DNA from 4 places in the Kitasatospora sp. NEAU-69 genome. Region 1 is predicted to be linked to each of the others. Evidence: riboswitches for the same ligand, from Rfam matches in the RefSeq annotation. Region 1 holds a riboswitch; each other region holds the start of a gene.
What was found. A riboswitch is a leader RNA that binds a small molecule or an ion and turns the genes downstream of it on or off. The one in region 1 is predicted to bind cobalamin.
Positions count from the first base shown of each region.

Region 2: another riboswitch for cobalamin. It lies ahead of cobN (cobaltochelatase subunit CobN); the one in region 1 lies ahead of AC060L_RS06425 (ribonucleoside-diphosphate reductase subunit alpha).
Region 3: another riboswitch for cobalamin. It lies ahead of AC060L_RS32505 (cobalamin biosynthesis protein); the one in region 1 lies ahead of AC060L_RS06425 (ribonucleoside-diphosphate reductase subunit alpha).
Region 4: another riboswitch for cobalamin. It lies ahead of AC060L_RS21060 (CbtB domain-containing protein); the one in region 1 lies ahead of AC060L_RS06425 (ribonucleoside-diphosphate reductase subunit alpha).

Region 1 covers NZ_JBWXUE010000004.1:112,575-115,773, forward strand. Annotated here, with positions in the region: gene AC060L_RS06425 (ribonucleoside-diphosphate reductase subunit alpha) at 1-1,661, opposite strand, end outside; cobalamin riboswitch at 1,880-2,035, opposite strand; gene AC060L_RS06430 (GNAT family N-acetyltransferase) at 2,295-2,807, opposite strand; gene AC060L_RS06435 (nitroreductase family deazaflavin-dependent oxidoreductase) at 2,930-3,199, opposite strand, start outside.
Region 2 covers NZ_JBWXUE010000020.1:85,557-88,755, forward strand. Annotated here, with positions in the region: gene AC060L_RS22830 (hypothetical protein) at 1-207, opposite strand, end outside; gene AC060L_RS22835 (PDZ domain-containing protein) at 431-1,150, shown strand; cobalamin riboswitch at 1,274-1,420, shown strand; gene cobN (cobaltochelatase subunit CobN) at 1,532-3,199, shown strand, end outside.
Region 3 covers NZ_JBWXUE010000041.1:39,847-43,045, forward strand. Annotated here, with positions in the region: gene AC060L_RS32500 (cobyric acid synthase) at 1-488, opposite strand, end outside; gene AC060L_RS32505 (cobalamin biosynthesis protein) at 485-1,441, opposite strand; cobalamin riboswitch at 1,644-1,858, opposite strand; gene AC060L_RS32510 (helix-turn-helix domain-containing protein) at 2,050-2,787, shown strand; gene AC060L_RS32515 (alpha/beta hydrolase) at 3,015-3,199, shown strand, end outside.
Region 4 covers NZ_JBWXUE010000017.1:123,169-126,367, forward strand. Annotated here, with positions in the region: gene AC060L_RS21050 (pyridoxal phosphate-dependent aminotransferase) at 1-823, opposite strand, end outside; gene AC060L_RS21055 (dihydrofolate reductase family protein) at 966-1,610, opposite strand; cobalamin riboswitch at 1,755-1,876, shown strand; gene AC060L_RS21060 (CbtB domain-containing protein) at 1,917-2,132, shown strand; gene AC060L_RS21065 (CbtA family protein) at 2,162-3,046, shown strand; gene AC060L_RS21070 ((2Fe-2S)-binding protein) at 3,043-3,199, shown strand, end outside.

The sequences.
Region 1 (3,199 bases):
TCGCTGGAGCGCTCGTACGCGGTCAGCATGATCCGCTCGGAGATCAGCGTGGAGAGCTTGCGGGCCTCGGCGGAGTCGAAGTCGAGCCGGAGCTTGAAGAAGACGTCCTGCAGGCCCATCACGCCCAGGCCGACCGGGCGCCAGCGGGAGTTGGAGGTGCCGGCCTCGGTGGTCGGGTAGAAGTTGATGTCCACCACGCGGTCGAGGAAGGTCACCGCGGTGCGCACGGTGGCGTCCAGGCGCTCCCAGTCCAGCGCGTTCAGCAGGTCGTCGGCCGACGCGCCGTCGGCGACGTGCGCGCCGAGGTTGACCGAGCCGAGGTTGCAGACCGCGGTCTCGGAGTCGTCGGTGACCTCCAGGATCTCGGTGCACAGGTTCGAGGAGTGCACGGTGCGGCCGGGCAGCGCGGTCTGGTTGGCGGCGCGGTTGGAGGCGTCCTTGAAGGTCATCCAGCCGTTGCCGGTCTGCGCCAGGGTGCGCATCATCCGGGCGTAGAGCGTCTGCGCGGGGATGCTGCGGACGGCCTTGCCGGCCGCCTCGGCCTTCAGGTACGCCTCGTCGAACTCCTCGCCCCACAGGTCGACCAGCTCGGGGACGTCGGCCGGGGAGAAGAGCGACCAGTCGGCGTTGGCGTTCACCCGGCGCATGAACTCGTCCGGGATCCAGTGCGCCAGGTTGAGGTTGTGCGTGCGGCGCGCCTCCTCACCGGTGTTGTCGCGCAGCTCGAGGAACTCCTCGATGTCGGCGTGCCAGGTCTCCAGGTAGACGCAGGCCGCGCCCTTGCGCCGGCCGCCCTGGTTGACCGCGGCGACCGAGGAGTCCAGCGTGCGCAGGAACGGCACGATGCCGTTGGACTTGCCGTTCGTGCCGCGGATCAGGCTGCCGCGCGAGCGGATCCGCGAGTAGGACAGGCCGATGCCGCCGGCGTGCTTGGAGAGCCGGGCGATCTGCGCGTAGCGGGAGTAGATCGAGTCCAGGTTGTCCAGCGGCGAGTCCAGCAGGTAGCAGCTGGACATCTGCGGGTGCCGGGTGCCGGAGTTGAAGAGGGTCGGCGAGGAGGTCAGGTACTCCAGCCGGCTCATCAGGCGGTACAGCTCGGCCACCTCGGCGACCGACTGCTCGCTGTCGCCGACCGCCAGGCCGCTCGCGACGCGCAGCAGGAAGTGCTGCGGCTTCTCGACCACCTTGCGGGTGATCGGGTGGCGCAGCAGGTAGCGGGACTGCACGGTGCGCAGGCCGAAGTACTCGAACCGGCCGTCGCCGTCCGGGTCGATCAGCGCGTCGAGCGCGGCGGCGTGCTTGGCGACGAAGTCGGCGGTGGTGTCGCCGATCAGGCCCTCGGCGTGGCCGACCGCGATCGAGGCGGCGAAGGAGGTGGCGCCCTGGCTGTCGGCCTCGTCCGAGATCTCCTGGGCGAGCAGGCGGGCGGCCAGCTTCGAGTACTGCGGGTCCTCGGCGATCATCGAGGCGGCGGCTTCCATGGCCAGCCCGCGCAGCTCGGCGAAGTCGGAGCCGGCGTTGCGGCCGCGCAGCGCGGCGGCGGCCACGTGGCCGGGGTCGGCCTGGGGGAGGTCGCAGCTCAGGTCCGTCAGCAGCCGCAGCAGCGCCGACCCGGGGTCGGACTTGGAGGCGGGGGAGGTGCTGGATCCCTGGGTGGGCAGGGTGGCTGAGGCAGCGGTGGTCAAGGCGCTCTCTCCTGGCGACGCGGCGGACGGGGCAACTCCGCCGACCCGAGGGAGGGCGGCGGAGCACCGGACCGGCGCGAGCGGAGCAGGGCAGCAGCGCGCACGCCAACCAGTGGTGGCGTGCGACGGCGGCGTCCCTGAGCCCACCCGCGAGGCCCGGACTGACATACGTGCGATAGGGCCTCTGCGGGGAAGCCGGTGGCACACCGTCGGCAGGTACTCGGACTGGCGGGGACGCCCTGGGAGGCCTTGCTAAGCCTCGGAAATGCCTGTGGGCGGGCCCGCTCACCGCTGCGGGGCAGTCCCGGGTTCGCACCGGGTTCCCCTGCATCGACAGCGAGAGAGAGCATACATCTAGTGGTGCCTCGAAGATGAAGCACCACATGTTGTGTGGCAGGGCGTGTCAGACTCGTGACGGAGCTGCAACGGTGACGCCTCCGCGTGCGCACGAGCCGCCCCACACAGGGCCTGACGGCATGTCGGATCGGCGTGTCGGCGGGGGCGCGGGGTGGGGGTACGGCAGGGGTGCGGCAGCGGTGTGACGGGGGCCGGCGGGGGCGCCGGTCGGCGTGTTGCGGGGTGGCGTCGGGGTGCGTCGGGGCTGGGCTGTCAGAAGGCCATCGCGTAGACGAGCAGGTCGATCTCGGGCCGCGGGTACCAGTCGCGCTCGGGCGCGCGGCGGAAGCCCACCCGCTCGTAGATCCGGTGCGCCGCCGTCATCCCGGGCCGGGTGGAGAAGGCCATCCCGGCCAGTTCGAGCTCGCGGGCCCGCGCGATGCAGGCCCGGACCAGCGCCTCGCCGACGCCGCGCCCGCGGGCTGCTGCTGCGGCGGCCAGCATCCGGATCTCGCCCTCCTCGGGCGTCGCTATGTCGGCCCACTCGGTGCCGCCGACCGCGAAGGTCACACAGCCCAGCACCCGGCCGGACGGGCCGTGCGAGAGGTCCGCCGGATCGACGGCGACCAGCAGCTCGGCCTCGGCGGCCCGGCGGGCGGTGTCGCGCAGCAGCGCGATGTAGGGGGACTCGGGGTCGGTGTGGCCGTCGCCGACGAAGGCCTCGACGGTGACCTCGCCCGCGGGGTCGAGATCTTCTGCACGTGCGGCGCGGATGAGGATGCTCATCGGGACAGTCTGCCAAAGCCGTGGTTCGTGGACGGTCGGGAGGGGTCCTGAACGGGGTCGGGAGGGGTCCTGAACGGGGTCCGGTGCGGCGGCGAGGTGGGAGGGCGAGGCGGGAGCGCGGCTCAGTGCTCGGCGAGCCGGAAGACCGGGTAGCCGGGGGCGATCCGGAGCAGCTCGGCCTCGGAGGCGTTGGCGTCCACGCCCTGGAAGAAGACGCCGACCTCGAACTTCCAGCGCCGCAGGTAGGCGCGCAGCACCTCGGGCTTCTCGCTGTCGGCGAGCTCGGTCGCGTGGAACACCTCGACCTTCTTGCCCAGGCGCAGCTCGCCGGTGCCCGAGGCGCGCAGGTTGCGCACCCACTGGGTGTGGCCGCGCGGCGCGACCAGGTAGCG
Region 2 (3,199 bases), on a different contig from region 1:
GGTCTCCAGCGAGCCGTCCCCGAGCTGCTCGGCGGCGCGGGCCAGCGCGAGCGCCTGATCCGCCGCCAGCAGACCGCCGGGCACCCGGACCCGGGCCAGCGCCCCGTCGTCGGCGGCATGCAGCCGCAGCGCGCCCGGGCAGGCGTCGTCACGCCCCCGACCAGCCCGGACGGGGGCAGGCTCGGAGGAGGCGGGTGAGGGTGACATGGCCGCGAGCATACCGATGATCCGACCGGACGTATGCCCCGCAAGAAGCGTGATCCGCGTCTCCAGCGACATGACCCGACTGCGTACCACTGCTGCTACAGCGGGGTCACAAGTGACAGAAGGGACAGACGGGACTGGTACGGTCGTTCGCTGCCGCGCCATCAGAGGGCGGCCGTCACACGATCACCGCGTGGTGATCCGCTGAACAACGGGGGAGCACGACATGAGCGCATTCGGCGCACGCACAACCATGCTCGGATTCGTCACGCTGGCCGCGATCGGCTCGCTGGCCATGACCGCCTGCGGGCCCGACGAGACCACCGGACCGAGCACGGCCGGCACGTCCGCAGCCGCAGCCGCACCGAGCAAGTCCGCCGCAGCATCGCCGCTCGCACCGACCGGTGCGGCGGCGCCGACCGGCGCGCCGACCAGCCCGGCGGCAAGCAAGAGCGCCGGCGGCACCGGCGCCGCGACCGGCGGAAGCGGCACGGACGCCAAGGCCGGCCAGACCTTCAAGATCGGCCAGCCGGCCCAGTTCCCGTTCACCTACGGCAGCACGAAGGGCACCATCGCGCTGACCGTCACCTCGATCGAGGCCGGCAGCCCGGCCGACCTCACCGCGCTCAAGCTCGGTGACCAGGCGGCCGGCAAGGTCCCGTACTACATCCACTTCTCGGTCAAGAACACCGGCAGCACCGACCTGTCCTTCTCCAGCGTGACCCAGATCAAGGGGCTGCTGCCGGACGGCACCGAGGCCCAGGACCTGATGATGATCGGCCAGTTCGACAAGTGCCCGAACAACTCGCTGCCGAGCGGCTTCACCACCGGCCAGACCGCGACGAGCTGCGCGGTCGCGCTCGCCCCGTCGGCCTCCACGAAGGTCACCGGAGCCGAGTACTGGGGCGACCCGTTCACCCTGGGCAAGGGCCTCACCTGGAAGTAGCCCACACCCGGCGGTGATCCGCCCGACGACAGGCCCCCGGGCCGGGACGTGCGCCACGGCGGGCCGCGCGTCCCGGCCCGTGCGCATGGCAGCACGCCCGCCCACCCACCATTTACCGGTCGGTCTAAGATGTCGCCGGACGGGCCGTCGGCCCGTGCACGCCAGTGACGGCGCGGGGAGGAAACCGGTGCGAAGCCGGTGCGGTCCCGCCACTGTGACCACGGCTCAGCGGCCGTGGCAGCCAGGAACTCCCGGCCGTCCCTTCACGCGCCCCCAGCCTGTGGCCGGGGGCACTCCCATCGGGGCGCGGACCCCGAGGAAGGCCCGCCGAATGTGCATCGCCATGCCCGTGACCGCCCACCGCGCCGGGAGGGCCGCCGCGTGATCCTGCTCCTGTCGACCTCCGACACCGACCTGCTCTCCGCCCGCGCGTCCGCCGGCCCGGTCCCGTACCGGCTCGGCAACCCGGCCCGGCTCGCCCCCGAGGACCTGCCCGCGCTGGTCGAGGGCACCGACCTGGTGGTGGTCCGGCTGCTCGGCGGCCGCCGCGCCTGGCAGGAGGGCCTGGACGCGCTGCTGGCCGGCCCACGCCCGGTGATCGTGCTGAGCGGTGAGCAGGCCCCGGACGCGCAGCTGATGGAGCTGTCCACCGTCCCGGCCGGCCTCGCCGCCGAGGCGCACGCCTACCTCGCGCACGGCGGCCCGGCGAACCTGGCCGAGCTCGCCGCCTTCCTCTCCGACACCGTGCTGCTCACCGGCCACGGCTTCGCGCCGCCCGCCTCGGCGCCCGACTGGGGTCCGCTGGAGCGCACGCCGCGCCGCACCGAGGGCCCGTCCGTCGCGGTCCTCTACTACCGCGCGCACCACATGAGCGGCAACACCGCGTTCGTGGACACGCTCTGCGCGGCGATCGAGGACGCCGGCGGCCAGGCCCGCCCGTTCTACTGCTCCTCGCTGCGCGGCGCGCCCGCCGAGCTGCTCGCCGAACTCGGCGCCGCCGACGCGATCGTGACCACCGTGCTGGCCGCCGGCGGCACCCGCCCCGCCGAGGCACAGGCCGGCGGCGACGAGGAGGCCTGGGACGCCGGCGCACTGGCCGCGCTCGACCGGCCGATCCTGCAGGCGCTCTGCCTGACCTGGTCGCGCGAGCAGTGGGAGTCCAGCGACGACGGCCTCTCCCCGCTGGACACCGCGACCCAGGTCGCCGTCCCGGAGTTCGACGGCCGGCTGATCACCGTCCCGTTCTCCTTCAAGGAGCTCGACGAGGACGGCCTGACGGTCTACGCGGCCGACCCCGAGCGCGCCGCCCGGGTCGCCGGGATCGCGGTGCGGCACGCCAGGCTGCGGCACATCCCGGCCGCCGAGCGGCGGTTGGCGCTGGTGCTGTCCGCGTACCCGACCAAGCACGCCCGGGTCGGCAACGCGGTGGGCCTGGACACCCCCGCGAGCGCGGCCCGCCTGCTGCGCCGCCTGCGCGACGAGGGCTGGGACCTCGGCGAGGGCTTCCCCGGCATGGAGCCGGTGGAGGGCGAGCACGAGGGCGACGCGCTGATCAAGGCGCTGATCGAGGCCGGCGGTTACGACCAGGACTGGCTCACCGAGGACCAGCTGGCCCGCAACCCCGTCCGGATCCCGGCCGCCGACTACCGCCGCTGGTACGCGACGCTGCCCGAGGGCCTGCGCGGCGACGTCGAGGAGCACTGGGGCCCGGCCCCGGGCGAGCTGTACGTGGACCGCAGCCAGAACCCGGACGGCGACATCGTGCTCGCCGCGATGCGGGCCGGCAACCTGCTCGTGCTGGTCCAGCCGCCGCGCGGCTTCGGCGCCAACCCGGTCGCCATCTACCACGACCCGGACCTGCCGCCCTCGCACCACTACCTGGCCGCCTACCGCTGGATCGCGGCCGCCCAGGCCGACGGCGGCTTCGGCGCCGACGCGGTGGTGCACCTCGGCAAGCACGGCAACCTGGAGTGGCTGCCCGGCAAGACCGCCGCGCTCTCCGCCGACTGCGGCCCGGACGCCGCGCTCGGCGACCTGCCGCTGATCTAC
Region 3 (3,199 bases), on a different contig from region 1:
ACCACCACGACCGGCAGCTCGGCGGCCCGGGCCAGGCCCATGTTCGCGATGTCGCGGTCGCGCAGGTTGATCTCGGCGGGCGAGCCGGCGCCCTCGCAGACCACCACGTCGAACCGGCGGCGCAGGTCGGCCAGGCACTCCAGCGAGCGCTCCAGCAGGTACGGCTTGCGCTCGCGGTAGTCCAGCGCGCCGACCTCGGCGATCGGCCGGCCGAGCAGCACCACCTGGCTGCGCCCGTCCGCGCCGGGCTTGAGCAGCACCGGGTTCATCGCGGCCTCGGGCTCCACCCGGGCGGCCTGGGCCTGCATCACCTGGGCCCGGCCGATCTCCGCGCCGTCCATGGTGACCATCGAGTTGAGCGACATGTTCTGCGCCTTGAACGGCGCGACGCTGACGCCCTGGCGGACCAGCCAGCGGCAGATGCCGGCCGTCACCACGCTCTTGCCGGCGTCCGACGTGGTGCCGGCGACCAGCAGTGCGTTGCTCATATCTTCCTCCCCCTCACAGCACGGCGACGGAGCATCAGGACGCGCGCCGCGACCGTCGTGCCCAGCGCCAGCAGCCCGACCCGCCGGGAGAGCCGGCAGGCCCGTTCGATGTCCGAGACGGCGACCGGGCGCAGCTCGGCGCCCAGCACCGGCCGCTGCTCGACCCTCTCGCCGTAGCGCAGCGGACCGCCGAGGCGCACGCCGAGCGCGCCGGCGAAGGCCGACTCGGCCTGGCCGGCGTTCGGGCTCGGGTGCGCGGAGCCGTCCCGCCGCCAGACCCGCAGCGCGGTGCGGCGGGCGGCGGCGGAGTCCGCCGCCGCGACCGTGAGCAGCGCGGTCAGCCGGGCGCCGGGCCAGCCGGCCACGTCGTCCAGCCGGGCGGCGGCCCAGCCGAACCGCTGGTACTTCACCGACTTGTGCCCCACCATCGCGTCCAGCGTGTTGACGGCGCGGAACGCGAGCAGCCCAGGGGCGCCCGCGAGCGCACCCCAGACCAGCGCGTTGACCACGGCGTCGGCGGTGTTCTCGGCCACCGACTCGACCACCGCCCGGGCGATCTGCGGCTCGTCGAGCGCGCTCGGGTCGCGCCCGCACAGGTGCGGCAGCCGCTGCCGGGCCGCTTCGAGGTCGCCGGCCGCGAGCGAGGCGCCGATGGTCCGGGCCTCGCGGGTGAGCGAGCTGCCGCCGAGCACGGTCCAGCCGGCGAGTGCGGCGCCGACGGAGCGGGCGGAGCGGGCGGTCCGGCCCGGCAGCAGCCGTTCCAGTCCAAACTCCAGTCCGGCTGCGCCGGCCGCCACCGCGCCCACGCAGAGCGCGGTGTGCAGCGCGCCGGCGCCGCGGTGGTCGCGCCACAGCACCCGCTCCAGCCGGGCGGCGGCGGTGCCGAAGCCGGCCACCGGGTGGCCGCGGCGCGGGTCGCCGAAGCGCGCATCGGCGGCGTAGCCGGCCACCATGCCCGCCGCGTAGTCGAGTGCCGTCAGGTCGGTGCGGCTCACCGGGCAGCGCAGGGGTGCGCGGAGCAGGGGAGCACTGGGCAAGGGGGCGCAGAGCAGGGGAGCGCTGGGCAAGGATGCGCCGAGCAGGGGTGCGCATCGCGCAGAGGTGTCGGGGCAGGCTGCATGACTGGCTGTGTCCTCACTCAGGGTCCGCGCCCTGGATCGACGAACCGGGGGCGAGAGTCTCCTGGCTCCCGGGGCCGACACACCCTCGGGCCCCGCCGGCGGGGCCGGCCGGTCTCGCCGTCAGCAGCGGGCCGTGACCATGGTTTCGAGCGTGCTCCCCGGTGACAGTGGCGGGACCGCGCCGGATTCGCACCGGCTTCCTCTCCTTGCCTCCGTATGGCCCAAGGATCCCACCACGTGCCGGAACCGGGCGTCAACCGGACCCCGGCCTGGTGGATCACACCGGGGGCGGGCCGGCGAAACCGTCACTACCTCCGAGTAACCGCGCTGCTCGGCGGGGTGGCCTCAGCGAATCGTCCAACACCCTTGCGGGGCCGGTGCTCCGGCTTCGTGCATTCGGCGGGTGGGGCGGGCCATGCCCGGGCGCCTAGCGTCGGGGCATGCGAAGAACCAGGCTGCCGGTCCCCGCCCCGGTCCCGTTCTCCCCGCAGGCCGCCCGGACGCACCGGGCCGCCCTCGGGCTCACCCCGGACCAGGTGGTGGCGGGGATGGCGGCGAACGGCGTCCGGCTGCTGGCGGGCCATCTGCTCAGCTGGGAGGCGGGCGAGCTGCGCCCCGACGAGGTGGAGCTGATCGCGCTGGCCCGCGCGCTGTGGTGCCCGGTGGCGCAGCTGATGGGCGCCGCCCCGGCGAGCCTGCGCGACTTCCGGGTGGCCCGCGAGCTGAGCCAGGAGCAGGCGGCAGCGCGGATCGGGATCGGCGTGCGCACGTACGTCACCGCCGAGCTGACCGGCCGTTGGACCGGGGACGAGACCGAGACCGCCGCGCTGATCGAGGAGCTCGGCCTGACGCTGCGCGACCTGGTGCGGGTGACCGACCGGGCCGCCGAGCTGGAGCTGCGGCTGCGTCAGGCGGTGGACGGGCGCTGGCAGGCGCAGCTGAAGGCGGTCGGCCGGCTGGTGCCGGTGGCGAAGCCGGTGCTCTCCCAGGTGCTGGCGGCGCTGCACGGCGAGTCCCAGGCGGGCTCCTCGCACTGGGGCGCCTCGACCTGGGGCGGGACGGGAGCGGCGGGAGCGGCCGGCCCGGCGACCGTGGAGGCGGCGGTGAGCACCGGGGCGCCGGTGGAGCGGTTCTGGGCGCTGCTGGCGAACGCGGACACCGGCGGCCTGCCGGTCTGACCGCGCCGGGGCCGGGTCGTGCCGGGGCCGGGTCGTGCCGGGATTGGGGCGTGCCGGATTCGGGGCGTGCCGGGCCCGGGGCGGTGGACTTGACGTTCCGTGGTCCCGGACCAGCCCACCCGCCCCGGACGGCTGCCTTCCGGTGGCCCGGCGCGGCGTCCCGGGGTGAACTGGGGTCGTTCCGTGCCGTCCCGGCGTGGGGCGCCGCCACAACCCAGGGGAGAGCCATGCGTTGGGGAACCGCCGCCGTCGCGGCCACCGCGGTCGCCGTCGCAGCGGGCGCCGTCGTCGTGATCGTCGGCCGCCGGGTGTCCGACCTCGCCCTGCGGACCGGGGCCGAGGGCACCGAGCCCGGCCAGGACGAGCCGCCGCTGCGGGTGCACGAGATCGCCGCCCGGGAGGTGACGCTGAC
Region 4 (3,199 bases), on a different contig from region 1:
CCTGCAGCACATGAGCGGCCACCGCCTGCATGGGCGCGGCCAGGCTCGACCAGATCTCACTGGCCACCCCGACCAGGTCGCCCATCAGGCTCTGCCCCCAGGCACCCTGAGGCACTCGGGCCATGCCGATCCGCCAGCCGCCCAGGGCCATCGACTTGCTCAGCCCGGTGGTCACCACCGTGCGCTGCGGCAGGAAATCCGTGGCGTGCGGCATCCGGCCGTCATGGACGAGGTCGGCGTAGATCTCGTCCGCGATCACCGCCAGCCCCCACCTCTCGGCGATCGCGCACACCTCGCGCACGTGCTCCACGCGCGCCACCGTGCCGGTCGGGTTGTCGGGCACGGTCAGCACGAGAATTCCCGGCCGGGCACCGGTCGCCCGCGCCTCCTCCAGAGCCTGTTCCAGCAGCTGCGGATCCGGCACGCCGCCGGCCTCGGCCGGGATCGGAACCCCGATGGTCCGCTTCGCCGCCAGCGACGCCTGGGCCGCGTAGCTCACCCATGACGGGCACGGCAGCACGACGTCCCCGGGCAGCGCCAGGAGCAGAGCGAACAGCAACGGCTTGCTGCCCGGCGCGAAGATCACCTGGTCGGGACGGGTCGGCAGGCCTCGCCGGGAGAACCAGCCGGCCGCGGCCTCCCGAGCAGCCAAGGATCCGACCACCGGCCCGTAGCCGTTGCGTCCGGCCGCACCGGCGAGCACCTCGGCAACCGAATCCGGCACCGGCAGGCCTGCCTCGCCGAACCCCAGGTGCAGCACCTTCTGCCCCGCGGCCCGGCGGGCCTGGAGCGTCTCGTTGATGGCCAAGGTCGCCGAATGCATCGTCACGTAGCCCACACTCCCCACAGAGATCAGCCGGAGCCATGCAACAGCTCCTGCGCCGCCCAGAGTAGATGCAAATAAATTTGCATACAAGGGCAGTGCAGGGCAGTGTGGGTGACCGCGATCCGTCGCCGAGGCGGAGCTACGGGCGGGTGAAGGTCAGATGGGTGATGCCGCTGGGTGTCGTCACCGACTCGACCTGGAACCGCTGCTCCAGCCCTTCCAGTCCGTCCCACAGCCGCTCACCGCGGCCGAGGACGATCGGGACCAGGGAGACGTGGAGGTGGTCGACCAGGTCCTCCGCGAGGAACTGCCTGACCGTGGCCGCGCCCCCGCCGATCCGCACATCGAGGCCGCCCGCGGCCTCGCGGGCCTGCCGCAGCGCCTCCTGCGGCGTGGCGTCGATGAAGTGGAAGACCGTGCCGCCCTCCATCTCCACGGGCGGGCGCGGGTGGTGCGTCAGCACGAACACCGGGGTGTGGAACGGCGGGTTCGCTCCCCACCAGCCCTTCCACTCCTCGTCGGTCCACGGGCCGCGCTGCGGACCGAACTTGTTGCGGCCCATGATCTCCGCCCCGATCCCGGGCCCCCAGGTCGAGGCGAGGGCGCTGTCGACACCGCTGCGGCCGCCGGCCTTGCCGTTCATCTCGTTGAAGGCGCGGGTCTCGAAGAACCACTCGACCAGCCGAGTCCCGGCATGCCCGAACGGGGTCTCCAGCCCCTGTCCCGCCCCGGCGGCGAAGCCGTCCAGCGACACGCTGAAATTGTGCACTCGAACACGCGACATGACACTCACGTCCCTCACGTCGGACTCCATGGCCAAAACCGAGCCTAAATGCGCCCACCGACATTGAGCCCCGCGCCACGGCGGTGCCTGCCCGGACCAAGGTTGCGAACGGAGGCGATTGACGGCTCATCGGCAGGGCCCTAACCTTCCCCAGGTAGTGATGGCGTAGGGAAGCTGGTGAGACTCCAGCACGGTCGCGCCACTGTGAGCGAACGGCCCCCGGGCGGTTCGTCAGTCAGATACGACGCCATCACCGCGCTCCAAATCACCTGTGGGACGCACGATCCCCTGAAGGAGGCTCCAACTGTGAGCAGTCTGTCCAATCCTGCCGCCATTCCCACCCCGGTCGTCATGCCGGTGTCGCGGGCGGTTCTCTGGCTGGTCGGCACCGCGCTGATCGCCCTCGCGGTGTACTACTTCATCGGCGTTGACCAGGGCGCCTACTCCGTCTTCGGCAAGGACATGCACATCCACGAGTTCGTGCACGACTCCCGGCACTTCCTCGGCTTCCCCTGCCACTGACGAACCGGAGTACGGACAGAACCAAGAACATGGAAAAGAGACTCATCCTGCGCGGCGTGATCGCCGGCGCAGTGGCCGGCCTGCTCGCGTTCGTTTTCGCACGAATCTTCGCCGAACCGCAGATCAACGCGGCCATCGCCTACGAGAGCGGCCGCGACGCCGCGCAGGAGGCGCTGGACAAGGCCGCCGGGGCGCCGGTCGCCGACGCCGGCCCCGACATCTTCAGCCGCACCGTCCAGGCCAACATCGGCATCGGCGTCGGCATGGTGTTCTTCGGCATGGCGATGGGCGCGCTGTTCGCGGTCGCGTACACCGTCTGCCTGGGCCGGGTCGGCAAGCTGCGGCCGCGCACCCTGGCGATGCTGGTGGCGCTCGGCGGCTTCCTCGGCCTGTACTTCGTGCCGTTCATCAAGTACCCGGCGAACCCGCCGTCGATCGGCCACCCCGACACGATCCGCGACCGGGGCAATCTGTACCTGGGCATGGTGCTCTGCTCGGTGGTCTTCCTGGTCGCCGCCGTCTGGCTGGGCAAGCGCCTGCAGGCCCGCTTCGGCAACTGGAACGCCGCCCTGCTGGCCGGGGCCGGCTACGTGCTGGTGCTCGGCACGATCATGGCGCTGCTTCCCTCGCTCGGTGAACTCTCGGACAACGTGAGCGAGTTCGGGCACCACGCGACGGAGACGCCGCTGCCGCTGGCCGACGCCAGGGGCACCATCGTCTATCCCGGGTTCCCCGCCGACACGCTGTTCAGCTTCCGCTTCTACTCGGTGGCCGCGCAGTTGCTGCTCTGGGCCTGCCTCGGCCTCGTCTTCGGGCCGATGGCGGAGCGTCTGCTCAACCCGCGCACCGAGACCGCTGTGGCGCCCGCGCCGGCGCCCGCCCCGGTCCAGCCGAAGCCGGTCGCGGCGGCATGACCGAGCCGGAGCGTCGGCCTGCCACGGCGTCCACCACGGCGTCCACCACGGCGTCCGCCACGACGCACCCGGAGCCCAGGGCCGCGATCCCGGAGAGGATCGCGGCCCTCGGGCCTTTCTTCGCCTTCGAGGTGCACGGCCCGACCCCGGCCG